Linked DNA regions of Thiosocius teredinicola. The protein of the gene in region 1 binds, or shares a complex with, the protein of each later gene. Links are inferred from orthologs where the notes say so. Each region holds a gene or a part of one and is shown on either strand. Other genes may lie near its edges.

The links. The genes of interacting proteins can lie anywhere in the genome.
Region 2: the proteins of B1781_RS02340 (region 1) and dsbB are in contact, whole or in part, in a solved structure (PDB 2HI7), measured with the Escherichia coli proteins. The link is inferred for Thiosocius teredinicola from one-to-one orthologs.

What each region holds. Positions count from the first base shown.
Region 1 is NZ_CP019936.1:498,739-506,850, forward strand. Bases 463-3,230 are described here. They hold B1781_RS02340 (thiol:disulfide interchange protein DsbA/DsbL), read left to right. Parts: upstream 463-1,409; coding sequence 1,410-2,051; downstream 2,052-3,230. Other genes in these bases: B1781_RS02335 (c-type cytochrome), read left to right, coding at 544-1,149; B1781_RS02345 (endonuclease/exonuclease/phosphatase family protein), read left to right, coding at 2,054-2,878; B1781_RS02350 (GGDEF domain-containing protein), read left to right, coding at 2,896-3,230. Also shown: B1781_RS02325 (hypothetical protein), read left to right, coding at 1-2; B1781_RS02330 (c-type cytochrome), read left to right, coding at 142-453; more of B1781_RS02350, read left to right, coding at 3,231-4,434; B1781_RS02355 (zinc ribbon domain-containing protein), read right to left, coding at 4,453-5,055; membrane protein insertion efficiency factor YidD, read left to right, coding at 5,214-5,453; B1781_RS02365 (hypothetical protein), read left to right, coding at 5,437-6,495; B1781_RS02370 (YjfB family protein), read right to left, coding at 6,485-6,688; protease HtpX, read right to left, coding at 6,795-7,670; B1781_RS02380 (YbaN family protein), read right to left, coding at 7,728-8,112. UniProt on the Escherichia coli protein: Required for disulfide bond formation in some periplasmic proteins such as PhoA or OmpA. Acts by transferring its disulfide bond to other proteins and is reduced in the process. DsbA is reoxidized by DsbB. Required for pilus biogenesis.
Region 2 is NZ_CP019936.1:2,322,054-2,328,509, forward strand. Bases 925-3,632 are described here. They hold dsbB (disulfide bond formation protein DsbB), read left to right. Parts: upstream 925-1,877; coding sequence 1,878-2,387; downstream 2,388-3,632. Other genes in these bases: B1781_RS11215 (extracellular solute-binding protein), read right to left, coding at 925-1,563; B1781_RS11225 (COG4315 family predicted lipoprotein), read left to right, coding at 2,553-2,987; B1781_RS11230 (2Fe-2S iron-sulfur cluster-binding protein), read right to left, coding at 3,076-3,632. In the rest of the region: B1781_RS11210 (PAS domain-containing protein), read right to left, coding at 1-108; more of B1781_RS11215, read right to left, coding at 109-924; more of B1781_RS11230, read right to left, coding at 3,633-4,680; B1781_RS11235 (hypothetical protein), read left to right, coding at 4,854-5,615; B1781_RS11240 ((2Fe-2S)-binding protein), read left to right, coding at 5,772-6,239; B1781_RS11245 (xanthine dehydrogenase family protein molybdopterin-binding subunit), read left to right, coding at 6,239-6,456. UniProt on the Escherichia coli protein: Required for disulfide bond formation in some periplasmic proteins such as PhoA or OmpA. Acts by oxidizing the DsbA protein.

The DNA.
Region 1 (8,112 bases):
AAAGCCCTAATGGGAGCGTGGTTAGTTTGCCTAATTAAGTGCATTCTGATATAAACGCGTGCCGAATTAAGCAGGCTCGGCTCACCCGAATTACGGGCTTTCACGACAAAAAAAGACTGGACAGGCCAGGAGATGAAAGAGATGAAGAAGTGCGTTATCGCCGCCGTAGCCTTGATGTTGGCGGGATCGATCGGCACCGCTGTCGCTGCAGGCGACGTCGCTGCCGGTAAAGCAAAATTCGCCGTGTGCGCAGGTTGTCATGGTCCGACCGGCGCTGGCAACGAGGCACTGAAGTACCCGAAACTTGCGGGCCGGGATGCCGCGTTTGTCAAAGAGCAGTTGCTTGCCTTCAAATCGGGCAAACGCGACAACGCGACCATGAAAGCGATGACCGCCGGTCTGAACGACGCGGACATCGACAACCTCGCCGCCTACGTCGCGACGTTGAAATAAGGTTGCACCAAGGGTTTCGGGACAGGACTGCAATGTGGGTCCGGTCCCGAGGCTGAAACATATATACACAACCCTAGTCGGATGACAGATATGAAAAAGTTGTTGTTGATGGTCTCTCTCGCCAGCGTCGCTGCGCTGGGTACTGCGCACGCTGCCGGTGATGCCGAAGCGGGCAAAACGAAATCAGCCACGTGTATGGCGTGTCACGGAACCGACGGCAACAGTGCTGCTCCGAACTTTCCGAAGATTGCCGGTCAGCATCCCGACTACATCGTCAAACAACTTAAAGAGTTCAAGAGTGGTGAGCGTAAAGACGCGACCATGAACGGCATGGCCGCCGCGCTGAGCGATCAGGACATGGAAGACCTCGCTGCCTTCTACTCCAAACAGAAAGCGACCGAAGGCCAGGCTGCCGAAGACAAGGTGGCTGCGGGTGAGACCGTCTACCGTGCCGGCAACAGCGCCAGTGGCGTTTCGGCCTGTGCCGCGTGCCACGGCCCGACCGGCGCCGGCAATCCGATGGCGAAGTTCCCCAGCCTCAGCGGTCAGCATGCCGACTACACCATGAAGCAGCTCAAGGACTTCCGCGCCGGTGCGCGTGCCAACGATGCAGGCTCCATGATGCGCAACATCGCGGCCAAGATGACCGACGCGGAGATCGAAGCAGTCGCCCAGTACGTTCAGGGACTGCATTGATCGACAGCGACGCTTGACGTCGAAAAAGGCGGCTTCGGCCGCCTTTTTTTGTGCCCCTGTGCCGGCAAAATCAGTTGTACGTCGCTGTTGTCGTGAGACGCGTCCGTGATCCTTGCGTCGCGCTTGGCTCAAGTTTGCTTTTGCGGTTGCGACGGGTCGTCTTTACGGGCAAAAATGCCCCATCGAACAAAAAGTTGTCGCTGAACTCAGGGCGCTCGCACCGGTCTGATAGGCGGTGAATGAAAACCGGAGTCGAAACTGTGAAAAAACTGCTAGCGGCCTTGTTGAGCGGCCTTGTGATACTCGCGACGGCACCGTCGATCGCCAAGTCGTTCGAAGAGGGTCTGCAATACGTACCGATCCAACCTCAACCTGCCGTTGGTACTGGCAACGAAGTCGAGGTGGTTGAGTTCTTCTGGTACGGCTGTCCGCACTGCCGCGACTTCGAGCCTACCGTCTCGCAGTGGGCGCAATCGTTGCCCGAAAACGTCAAATTCTCACAGGTGCCGGTGATGTTCGGTGGTGCGGCCGACCTGCATGCCCAGATGTACTATTCGCTGGAGAGCATGGGTGAACTGCAGCGGCTGCACGAGAAACTGTTCCACGCGATGCATGTGCAGAAGCTCAAGCTGCGCTCGCTGGCGGAAATCGAGGCGTTTCTGCAAGAAAACGGCGTGGACATCGAACAGTTCTCGCGCACCATGAATTCGTTTGCGGTGGCGGCCAAGGTCAATCGTGCACGCGCCTTGATGCGTCGCTACGGCATACGCGGTGTTCCTGCGCTGGTCGTCGATGGGCGCTATCGTAGTGGAAAGGGATTCGCCAGCTACCAGGAAATGACTGAAGTTGCGGATCACATGGTCGATAAGGTTCTTGCACAACGCCAGGAGCAGGCAAAATAACGATGTTGGGTCTGGGAGCCGCCATGAATGCGCCGTATCAGGACGAAGCCGTTGAGCCCACGGCGGCCGACGGGCGCAGTCTTCGCCTGCTGAGTTACAACATCCAGGCCGGCATCGATACCCGCCATTATCGCGAATACGTCACCAAGGGTTGGAAGCATCTGCTGCCCAACCGCGAACGCCTGCGCAACCTGAACCTGATCGCCGAGATGCTGCGTGGTTACGACCTGGTCGGCCTGCAGGAAGTCGATTCGGGTAGCCTGCGCAGCGGTTTCGTCGACATGACTGAGTACCTGGCTCACCGCAGCGGTTATCAGCACTGGTATCGCCAGGTCAATCGCAACATGGGCCTGCTAGCCCAACACAGCAATGGCTTTCTCAGCCGCATCCGCCCGACGCGTGTAAGCAATCACCGTCTGCCGCCGGGCAATGGCCGTGGCGCGATGCTGCTCGAATTCGGCGAAGGCCCGGATGCATTGGTCGTATGCAGTATGCACCTGGCACTGAGCCGGCGCGTGCGCGCACGCCAACTCGATTTCATCAATGAACTGGTCGGTGAGCATCGCCACATCGTCGTGATGGGCGATCTGAATGCCGGCTGTGAAAGCACCGAGGTGCGTTCGTTCATCGACAAGGCAGGGCTTACCGAACCCGCCTGCGACCAGGCCACGTTCCCCAGCTGGCGACCGGTGCGTCGTATCGATCACATCCTGGTATCGCAGACCCTCGAGGTGCGTAACACGCGCGTCGTTGACTATGCGCTGTCCGATCACCTGCCGATCTGCGTCGAACTGCTGTTGCCGGAGGGGCTCCGTCTGGCTGCGTGAGCACCGGCGGTTACGTCATGGCCGACGACTGGCGCGAACGTTACCTCCAACTAGCCGATCGTCACGAACGTGAAGCCGCCCAGTTCGAAGAGGCGGGCAAAGATTTCACGCGACTGATCACCCGTCTGTGCGTTGCGGTATCCGGTCTGGATGCCGGGCTCGACCCCCATCTCGAACGCCTGCGCAATGTCGCCCGCACCGGCAAGACCGATGCCCTGTTGCGTCAGGCCGGCGATCTCGCTGACGACCTGATGCGCGCTTCGGAAGACCGTGTGCAGCCTAACTTGCTGCAGCAACTTCTGCAGCGGGCCAAGCTGGCGCAGCGTGAACAAGACGAAGTGATGAAGCTGTGGGCCAAGGCGCAGACCAATCCGGCGAAGGTCGATAACAAGACGCTCGACCGCTTGACCGAACTGCTCAGCAAGGCGCTCGATGCATCCGCTGCGCCCGCTGCTGCCGAGACAAAAAGCGGCGGCCTGCTGTCCCGTTTGGTCGGCAAGTCGCCTTCCGATATCGGAACTCCGCCGAATCAGGCCTTGCTCGAGCTGTTGCAGAGCATCGAGTGGCCGAATCACCTGGCCGAAGAGGTCGAAGAATTCCGCAGCGCCCTGTCCGGCGAGGCCAAGCGCGATGCCTGGGTCGACGTGGTGCGCAAGATCAGCGACCTGGTGTTGCGCGCCATGGAGCAGGCGCACGTCAACGCGCAAACCGCAGAAACCTTCCTCAACGAACTGAGTGAGCGCCTGCTGGCCTTCGATCAGCATATGCTCGACGAAGGCGGTCGGCGTGAAGAATCGCGCGAGAGTGGAAAGCGGCTCGGCGAACAGATGAACAGCGAGGTCGTTTCACTGTCGGCCAGTGTGCGCGACAGCGTCGATCTTGCTCAGCTGCAGGCCAGTGTGCTCGGCAGTCTCGACCGGATGCATGCCCACGTGCGTGCCCACCTCGATGACGAGAATGCACGTCGCGAGAAGGCCGAAACCGAGGCCGGCGAGTTGCGCCAGCAGTTGAATCAGCTCGAACGCGATACCTTCGATCTGCGCCGCGAGGTGGCGCAGACTTACCAGGAGGCGATGTGCGATGCGCTCACCGGGCTGCCCAACCGGCGTGCTTATGACGAGCGCATTGCGCAAGAGTTCGCCCGCTGGAAACGCTTTGGTGAGCCGCTGGCGTTGCTGGTATGGGACGTCGATGATTTCAAGAAACTCAACGACACCTTCGGCCACAAGGCCGGTGACCGCGCATTGGCGATGGTCGCCAAGACCTTGACCACGCGGCTGCGTGAAACCGACTTTCTCGCCCGCTACGGGGGTGAGGAGTTCGTGTTGGTGTTCATTGGCGCATCACCGAAGGATGCGCTGAAAGTCGCCGATGTGATGCGTCAGGCGATCGAGAATATCGGTCTGCATTCGCATGGGAAACCGGTCAAGCTCACCGTGTCGGGTGGCATGTCGGCATTCGCCGAAGGCGACGATCCGGAGAAGGTCTTCGAACGCGCCGACAAGGCGTTGTACGACGCCAAGCATCAGGGCAAGAATCGCGTCGTTGCCAACTGAGCACGCGGCGTTGCGCGGTCAATCGATGTCGAGATACGCCGCCCAGGCATAGCGCCACGGCATCTTGCTTTCCTGTTCGAGCGTTTGCAGGAACACATCACTGGGCGTGGCTTCGCCGGGAAACACGTTGCGCAGTTCTATCAGGTAGCGACCGCTCAGGGCATGTTCGCGCCAATCGATCGTATGCACGCTGTTTACCGTGCCGCAGTGCCCGCATCGCACCTGCTGACCGTTGCGCAGCCATTGCTGCAAGTGTTCGCGCCAGTCGTCGAATCGTTTGCGACAATGCGGACAGCGCGGCTTGACCGTATTCGGCCCCGTTACCAATTTCGGTTGCGCAAACGGACCATGTAGCGCGACGTGGCAGAAACGGCGACTGCCGCCTTCCGGTGGCTCCATGACCAGGTGCGGCGAACAGCCGGCAAACACCACGTGCCGGCTGAAGTTGTCGCCCGCGCGGTAGAGATCGTCGCCCAGAGTGTCACCAATGATCTTCAGCTCGCGCAACACCTGCGACACTGCGTGGCCAGACGCATCGGCGAACGGATCCTGCGGGGCGAGAAAGAGACTGGTCAGATCGGCCATGGCGCGCATGGTGCCGTAGGGGCGTGAGACTGGCAAGGCGGGGCGCCGCGTGTTGACACACCCGCAGTGCGGGCGGGATGGTAGGCCGACAGGCACGGCGAAGTGATGGACCGGGTACGCTGCGCGACAAGCAGCTTGGTCGGTTCGGCGAGACTGAATGCACGGCATAACCAGCCGCACATGTTGAGGAAACGATGTTCAAGACCATCCTGATCAAACTGGTCAGAGGGTATCAGCTGTTGATCAGCCCGGTACTCGGCAACAACTGCCGTTATATGCCGAGCTGCTCCGCCTACACCATCGAGGCGATGGAAAAATGGGGTCCGCTGCGCGGGCTGTGGATGGGGATTCGGCGTGTCGGTCGTTGCCATCCCTTCCATGAAGGCGGTTACGACCCTGTGCCGGATCCTCCCGAACATGAACACAAACACTGAGCAGGGAAGCACGCCGCCATTCGCATCGCTGAATGCGCTGCAGTCGGCGTTCGAGCAACGGTTGCAGGCGATGCTCGACATCGATCAGTTGGGCGTGTTCATTCTGGTGCTGGCCAACGCGAGTTTCGAGTCTGCAATGTTCGAGCGCATGCACCGCGCGCTCGCCACAGCATTCGCCGTATGGAAGCAACGCCTGGATAAGGGCGACCCCTTGGTGACAGAGGCTGCGCCGGACGATCAACGGGTGTTCGAGCAGCTATGCCGCTACGGCTTCGACAACCTCACGCCGACGCGTTGGCGAAACGTGGGACCGTGGTTGTTGCAGTTCAATCCGATGCGGGCATTCCGGCCACCGCGGATGAGCGGCAGTACGGTCGACAGCCTGCGCCGGCCATTCGAACGCGACGCGTTTCATTTCAACAAACCGTTTTTGCGTAAAGAGATCTTCTGGGAGGGCGAGCTGTCGGACGTGCCGTGGCGCCTGTTGTTCAACAAGTTTCCGTTTGCGCCGCTGCACGGTCTGTTGGTGCCGCAGCCGTCCGCGGAACATCCGCAGTTTCTGACCCGCGCGATTCACGACAAGGTATGGCAGGCCACCGCCGGTCTCGGGAGCGGTCTGCCGGGCGTGAGGGTCGCCTACAACGCCTACGGTGCGTTTGCGTCGGTCAACCATCTGCATTTTCAGTTCTACGTCACGGCCGAGCACACGGTTTATCCAATCGAGGGCAGCCAATGGCTGCATAACGGCGGTGACGAGGCATACCCGCTCAGGGTCAGTCGTTTCGACGATGCGTCACTCGCCTGGCATTCGATCCAGGAGCTTCACGATCGGGGGAGTACCTATAACCTGATCTATCGCCCGGGCGATATGTACCTGATAGTGCGCGCGTTGCAGGGTAGCTATCGCCAAAGTGAGTGGACCAGCGGATTCGCGTGGTCGGAGACTGCGGGTGCGGTGACGGTGTTTGACGAAGCCGATTTCGAACGCCTGACAGCCGGCGACATCGACGCCGAGCTGCGGGCGCTGGCGATCACACCTTGATGTTGATGTTCTGACCCACTGGGTTGGATGGGTCGGGCCCAGCCTGCGCTGCTGCTGAAATCAACTGGCTTGCCTGCGACGCCTGGATATCGAGCGTCTTCCGCATGACCGAGATCGCCACGGCATCACCCGTCTGGGTGGCACCGTTGTTGATTTGCTGCAGCAGGCTGCTAGGAATGCTGGAGATGTTCATACCCTGGATAACGACGCGTTCTCAGGGTTCTTGAACAACCTGAGAACGCGTTTCCCCGGAGGGCAGTGCCGCCGACGCACCGGCCGCGGCCGCATTCTGGGCCTGCTCAGCCGTTGGCTTGCTGCAGCGCCTGAATACGGGCCTCGAGCGGCGGGTGGCTGGCGAACAGCTCCTTGAGGCCGGCGCCGGTGATACCGAAAGCGGCCATCTCGTCCGGCAGCGGCTGGGCGCCGCTGGCCTGTTGCAGGCGGCGCAATGCCGAGATCATCTTGTGTCGTCCGGCAAGATTGGCACCGCCGGCATCGGCACGGTACTCGCGCCAGCGCGAGAACCACATGACGATCATCGACGCGAGAATGCCCAGCACGAACTGCGCGATCAGCGAGGTGATCCAGAACGCCGGGCCATGACCGCGTTCGACCTTGAACACCACCCGGTCGACGACGTGACCGATCACCCGCGAGAAGAACACCACGAAGGTGTTGACCACGCCCTGGATCAGCGTGAGCGTGACCATGTCGCCGTTCGCCACGTGGCTGATCTCGTGGGCCAATACCGCCTCGACCTCATCGCGGTTCATGCTCTGCAACAGACCGGTACTGACCGCCACCAGCGAGTCGTTCTTGTTCCAGCCGGTGGCAAAGGCGTTCGGCGATCCCTGGAAGATGCCGACCTCCGGCATCTTGATGCCGGCGGCGTCCGCCTGTTGTTTTACGGTTTGCAGAAGCCACTGTTCATCGCGGTTCTGTGGCTCTTCGATCATGTGCACGCCCATGGTCTTCTTGGCCATGAACTTGGACAGAAACAGCGAGATGAACGAGCCGGAGAATCCGATGATGGCCGAATAGATCAGCAGCGCATTCATGTCCAGGTCAACACGGTTTTCTGCCAGCAGGTCGTCGATCCCCAGTACGCGAAACGTAATGCTGATCAGCGCAATGATGGCGACGTTGGTGCCGAGAAAAAGCAGAAGACGCATCATCGGGGCGTTCTCCAAACAAAAAGATTGTCGGAGATATGGGGCCCGGTGGGGCCGAAGTCAAGACTCGGCGGTCTGCTCGCTGGGTTTGACCAGTACCGGGATGTGGGCGATGTACAGTGCGACCCCGGCGATACATACGCCGCCGATCAGTGCCGCCCATGAAAACGGGCCGTAGATGAAGGCGGTGAAGCCGTAGGAAGCGGCCAGGGCGAGAAATGCAATGCGCTTGGCACGGCGCGGCATGGCGTGATGCTCTTCCCAGGCGCGGATCGTTTCGCCGAACCTGGCATGCTGGCGAAGCCATTGGTGCCAGCGCTCGGACGAGCGCGAGAACGCCCAGGCGGCGATCAGCAGGAACACGGTCGTCGGCATCAACGGCAGCAGGGCGCCGATGATCCCGAGCACAACACACACCCAGCCCAATGCCAGGCAAAAGTGTCTG
Region 2 (6,456 bases), 1.8 Mb from region 1 along the record:
GACGACGATGATTGCCGGAAGCAATACCAACGCAACAAAAATCGTTATCAAACGAGTCCTGATGCTGGGAGGGTTACGGCTTGGTTCGGCCGGATCGGGAGTGCGCATTCAGTGCAGGGCAGACATCGCGCCGTCAACCGCCTCGGCTGCCTGATCGAGGGCCTCAGCCGGTGACAGTTCGCGCTTCACAACGGCGTAGATGTACGGTGCGACAACCTCTCGGATCGCGGCATGCTCGGCGAAGGGTGGGGCACCGGCGAACAAGGCGCCGTATTGCTGAACGAGAGAGTAGTAGCCGCCAAGCTGGGCGTCCATCTGGATAACCGCCGGGTCCTGCAAGGTCGCCGTGTGCGTGATGCGACCGGTCGCCAGGGTCCAGGGCACCTGAACGGAGGGTTGACCCAGGTACTGCAGCCACAAAGCAGCGGCCTCTTTCTTGCGCGATGAATGCGGGATGCCGAAAGCCCCGCCGTCGTAGTAGCCGATATAGCCGGTGCCGGCCTTGGCGGCCTCCAATACACCTGGGGCCAATGGCGGCAGGGCGGTGCCGATCTTGCCGGCCACTTTCGATGCGGTTTGGTCGGTCGCGACATTCACGATGTGCTCGCCATACAACAGGCCCTGCGCGACCCGGCCGGAAGAGATCGTCAGCGGGCCTTCAACCCAGGTGCTGCCGAACGCCTCAGGTGGCGCATAGCGCAGCAGCTTGAGCCAGAAGGTCAGCGCCTGCTTGGCCGCATCGCTGTTCATCGTGCCGCCGCGCGCGATGCTCGCCCTGCGGGTGGTGCGGTCCACGCCCCAGTCGTATACGCCGAACATCGGCAGCACGGATTCGAAGAGCTCGTAGAACGAGGCGACATGGCTGGGTGAGGCGTGGATGGTCGTACCCCACAGGTCGATGCCCTGCTTTTTACCCCATTCGGTGAAAAAGGCGGCAATGTCGCGGTACTGCGACACGCTCTGTGCCGGGGCGAGTGGATAACCGTATTCCGCTTTGAAAGCTGCCTTTATCTCGGGATCGTCGAACAGATCCTTGCGGTAGACGTAGATCCGCAGAAACGATTCGATCGGAACACCGTATACGTCGCCGGTGGTCGGGGCGCGGAAGTAATCGAGATACGACGTGAAATCGGCGAAGTCGAACGTCGGCGATGACAGGTCCCGGTGTTCAACAAGGAAGCGGGACAGGTTGGTCAGATAGTTCTGCGCGAGATAGGCATAAATGATGTCCTGCTCGATGTAGACGAAATCGTAATAGCCGGTGCCCAGGGCCATGTCGCGAATACTGTTGTCGAACATGGTTTCCCAGGGGACGACCTCGACCTCGACGTGGATGCCAGTTTCTTTCTCGAACGCGGGCGCGAGAACCTCGGCGATATACCGCGACGCGGGTTGGTCTTCGGTCACGCCACGAATCATCGTCCCTTGATAGGGCTTCGATGCGCTTGTCAGCCAGGTCTGTTCGGCCGGTGCTTCGTGCACGAGGCTGAATACGAGAACGACCCAGGCGAAGCCGATATGCAGCGGTCTTCCGCGACCGGATCGTGTCGTCCGTGCCAACATGGGGTATTCCTGTCGTGATTTTGAGTAACTATAGCGGTTGGCAATTACTACGCTCGGCGACGCGGCGCCGGCTTGAGGTGGGTCAAAATAGCGCGCTGACGCACCGGTGCCGGCGAAGAACTTTCGACGAGAAGGCGCGCCAAATTGCGAAGGCGCGGTTTAATCGCGCGGGCGATTTGTGCGATCGGACCGGCGAAGTGGTTGTGGAAACAAGAAAGTGCGTAAAATAACAAAAACGATAATCAATACAAAAAGTTAAGACATTTTATTAATATGTTAGTTAAAGTAAGAGTGCAAACTTAAATAGGATGATGATGGCTTTTCGTTACACCCGATTCGCATGGGCATTGCTCATGCTGACTGCTCTCGGATTGGAACTGGCGGCAGTCGCGTTCCAGTATCTTCTCGGACTCGATCCCTGCGTGATGTGCGTTTACGAGCGCCTGGCGGTGATCGGCCTGATCGGCGCCGGGCTGCTCGGCCTGATCAATCCCCGCCAATCTTTCTTAAGAATCCTCGGGTACCTCGTATGGGCCGTCAGCGCGGGCTGGGGTCTGGCCTTGGCCTTGGAGCATGTTTACCTCCAGCGGAACCCGGAAGCCGCGATGGGTTGCAGCTTTCTCCCGGAGTTTCCCGATTGGATGCCTTTGCACGAGTGGATCCCCACGCTGTTCCTGCCGACCGGATACTGCGACGACATTCAATGGCAGTGGTTGTCGCTGTCGATGCCGGAATGGATGGTTGTTGTGTTCGGCACCTACCTGGTGGTGTTGGGCATTGTCCTGGTGACCGAAGTTCGCGGTTTGCGGGGTTCCGCGGCCTGAGTCTCTTGGCCCTCGGTGTCGCGGGGCTAATCGCCATATGCCCCGCGAAAACCGATTGATTGCGGCGTGCAAAAAATCTGAATCCTCTCTGGTGCTGCCTCTCGTAGATACGGGTGGAAGACAACAACGCGGCCCGCCGCACAACCCCTGAGAGGAGAACTAAAGATGAAATTCTCAACCGCATTGAAACTGGTATCGCTTGGCGCCATGGCTTTGACGACGGCCGCGGCCTGTACCTCCGGCTACTACAAGTCGGCCGAACACAGCAGCACGCTGACCGACCACCGGGGCATGGTGGTTTACACCTTCGATAAGGACACAGCGCATACCGGACAGAGCAACTGCTACGGACCGTGCGCGAGCACCTGGCCGCCGGTCGTTGCCGGCGACATCCGCGGGTCGAACATCGGTCGCATCGAGCGTACCGATGGACAAGCGCAGGCAACCTACAAGGGTGAGCCTCTTTACTATTATCTCGGCGACGCGAATCCCGGCGACGAGAACGGCGATGGCGTCGGCGGTGTATGGCATTCCGCCAAGCGCCAGCCGGCTTATCAGTCGAATGCCTCGTACAGCTACGGTGGCTACGGCGCCTATTGAAGCGCATGACAATGCCGGCGGCGGTGGCAATGCAAGGGATTGCCACGCGCCGGCCTGAGAATCTTCCAGACGGTTATGCGGGCCTGCTTCAGGCGTCGGTGTCGTCCTGTTCGGTCAACTTGGTGCAGTCGGGACAGTAGATGGTGCCCAGGCGCACGTGATAGCGCACCAGGGTGCCGACCTCGACCGGTTGGCCGCAGCTATCGCACAAGGTGCCGCTGTCGAGCACCAGCTCGTCGAAGCCATCCACCGGGATCTCGATGCCGTGCATGATCCGGCTCCAGGGTTTCTCTTTGACGATATCGGGACGATACAATTCCTCGATCTGCCGCCAGCGCGCGATCAGGTGTTCCGGCAGGTCATGCTTGCGCAGGACCGATTCCATGAGGTCTTCCCGATAGTCGAACAGCTCATCGGAAATCACCATCCAATGATGCGCATTGCGCGGCCGGTCGCCGAAGTAGACTTTCTCGCCGCTGAATATCTGGCGCAGGAACAGGTACTGTTTTTCAATCGAGCGTTGCTTGGTGACCTTGGCGAAGAACGGTGACAGCCGTGGATCGTCGTACACGATCGTGTAGAAATCGTTGAGGATGGGCGTCAGCCGCTTGCCGCTAGCCAGCGCTTCCCAAATCTCTGTGTCGGGCGCCGGGTAGGGCACCTCAACGCTGGTAACCACCTCGGGCATCGCGGCAGCCGGCGTGATGCGCGAGTCGCGGCGACGGTCTGCATAATCAAAGGGATCAGTGAATATCTGCGCCTGCGGTACGCCGATCGCGATGGCCTCCTGATGCAGCGCGGTGACGAATGGCGCAGGTCCGGCCAGGTAGACGTGCCAGCCGGCCAGATCGTCGTAGTTCGAGCGAATCGTCTGTATGGCGGAGTCGACCGGTGTGCCATGCGCGGCCGATGTTCCGCCAATGCACGGGAAGTAGGTCAGATTGTCGTTCGCCGCGGCCAGTTCCTTGAGTGTGCCGTCAAGATAGAGTTCTTGTGGGTTCAGCGCTTCGTGATAAAGGTGGATGGCGCCCGTGTGCCCCATGGCGATGGCTTCGCGAGCGATCCCCAACATCGGCGCCAATCCGGTGCCGCCGCCGATCAACAGTAGCGAGCGGTTCGGATCCGACGAGTCGTAGCAACAGTCGCCCAGCGGCCCCTGTATGTCGATTTCGTCCATCTCGTTGAGATCATCGAACACCCAGTTGCTGAACCGGCCGTTCGCCATGCGCTTGATGTGTAGTTCGAGGAAGTAATCGTCGGCTGGATGGTCGGCTATGGAATAGGAGCGCGCCAGGCCATCGCTCACCCGACTCAGATTGACGAACTGGCCACCGTGGAAGGCGTCGGGCTGTTCGACTTCGAGCATCAGGCGGCAGATGTCCGGGGTCAGCAACTCTTTCTGTTGTACGACGGCGGTCTTGTACAGATCGGCATGATCAATCGCGCTGATCGCAAGATCGTTGTGCGGTCGGCACTGGCAGGGTAGAAAGAATCCAGATGCGACATAGCTTGCACGTAAGCCATGCTGTGCTTCATCCGAGACGTCACCCTGGTCGCAGCGCATCATGCAGACATGGCAGCTGCCTTTCTGACAGGAGAAAGGCAGTTCGACTCCCTGGCGCAAGAAGGCCTGTAGCACCGTCTCGTCCGGCCGGCAGTGGTAGGTGGTTTGTTGGTAGGTGACCTTGGGCATTTGCGGTTTCCATTGCTTTGGAGTCCTTGTCGGCATCGGCGCGCGATTTTGAACCGGGCTCGCGGCGCGAAGGCGTGCCGGGCAGCACGACCTCAACGCTCCGTCGACTTTGCAATAATAGGCCCATTTGATCGGCGAGAGAGCGTGGCCGTCGTTGCCCGGGAGAGTTGAGCATGTTGAAACCACCGCAATGGCTTACAAAAGGTGCGGGACGGCGTCGCTTTCTCTGGCGCGCGTCGGCGGTCCTGATGGCGTTGCTGCTGAGCGCCTGTGTGAGCCGGTCGCCGGTCAAGCCGGCGGGCGTGGCGTTGGACACGGTCGAGGAAGGCGACGGACAACCGCAATGGTGGTACCTGCGTTTTCGCCTGGCACGCGAAGATGCGCAGGAAGTGAGCAGCTATCTCGATATGCTGATTGCCGATCGAATCCTCGCGCCGCTGATCGTCGCCGAGCGCGACGAGATCGTGCTGTGGCGCTTTCATCGACGCTGGCCGAACGATGCCACCGGCCATCAGTTCAGCCTGATCGTGTTTACCAGTGTGCCGGTTGCGCAACGGCTTGCCGACAATATCGGCCGCAGCGCCATGCTCTCGCAGCTGCGCGACGACGGCCACCTGGTGCAGTTCCGCATCGATCAGCCGGCCGAAGAGGTGCGATTCGATATCGATGCGACCAGCGACCGTGCCTGGCCGCTGCCGATCCAGCGTGAATGGCCGCATTTCATCATGGGTGCCAGCCACATGTGGCTGGGGTTGGTGCAAGGGGCGGCTCGGGAATACCCGGACATGACGCTTTACGAGAAATATCAGGCGGTCGAATCAGATGTCGACGCCTTGTGGTTCAAGCACGGCAACCATGCGTTCTTTCACCATTTGAGTGCCCTGTTCGGCTATCGCCCGATACGCGTGATCCGGCGCGATATCATGACATTCTGATCTGGCCGGCATTGCGGCTTGAGCGAGGGAACGGCTGCCCTATACTGCGGGTCAGACGGTTTACCGCATTGCTGGTGGCCCCCGGCAGCACGTTTTGTTTGCGCCAGGGCCGTCGCACAGGCTCATTGACGACAGCATTACCGCGGAGTGACAGACATGGCCACACTGAACGTGAACGGTAAGACCATCGACGTCGAGGTCGATGATTCCACCCCTCTGTTATGGGCGCTCAGAGAGCAACTCGGCCTGACGGGTACCAAGTATGCCTGCGGCATCGGTGTCTGCGGCGCCTGCACGGTGCATATCGATGGCCAGGCCGTTCGATCCTGTGTAGTTCCGGTGTCATCGGTTGCGGCTTCGCAGAAGATCACGACGATCGAAGGCCTGTCGCCGGATGGCAGTCACCCGGTACAGCGTGCGTGGGCTGAATTGGACGTGCCACAGTGCGGCTATTGCCAGCCGGGCATGATCATGGCCGCCGCAGCCTTGCTGGCCGACAAGCCGAATCCCACCGACAGCGATATCGATGCAGGTCTGACGAATATCTGTCGCTGCGGCACCTTCAATCGTGTCCGCCGGGGCATCCATCGCGCTGCCGAACTCAACGGCAAGGAGAAATCCTGATGGCAACCGAACAGGTTAATGTCTCAAGGCGCGATTTTCTGATTGGTTCGGCGACCGCCGGCGTCGGTTTGTCGCTCGGTTTCTACCTGCCGTTCGGCGCCGCTCATGCGCAGAACCAGGCGGGCGATGCGATTCGCGAGGTCAATGCCTGGGTGGTGATCAAGCCGGACGATACGGTCGTGATCCGGATTGCACGTTCGGAGATGGGTCAGGGCAC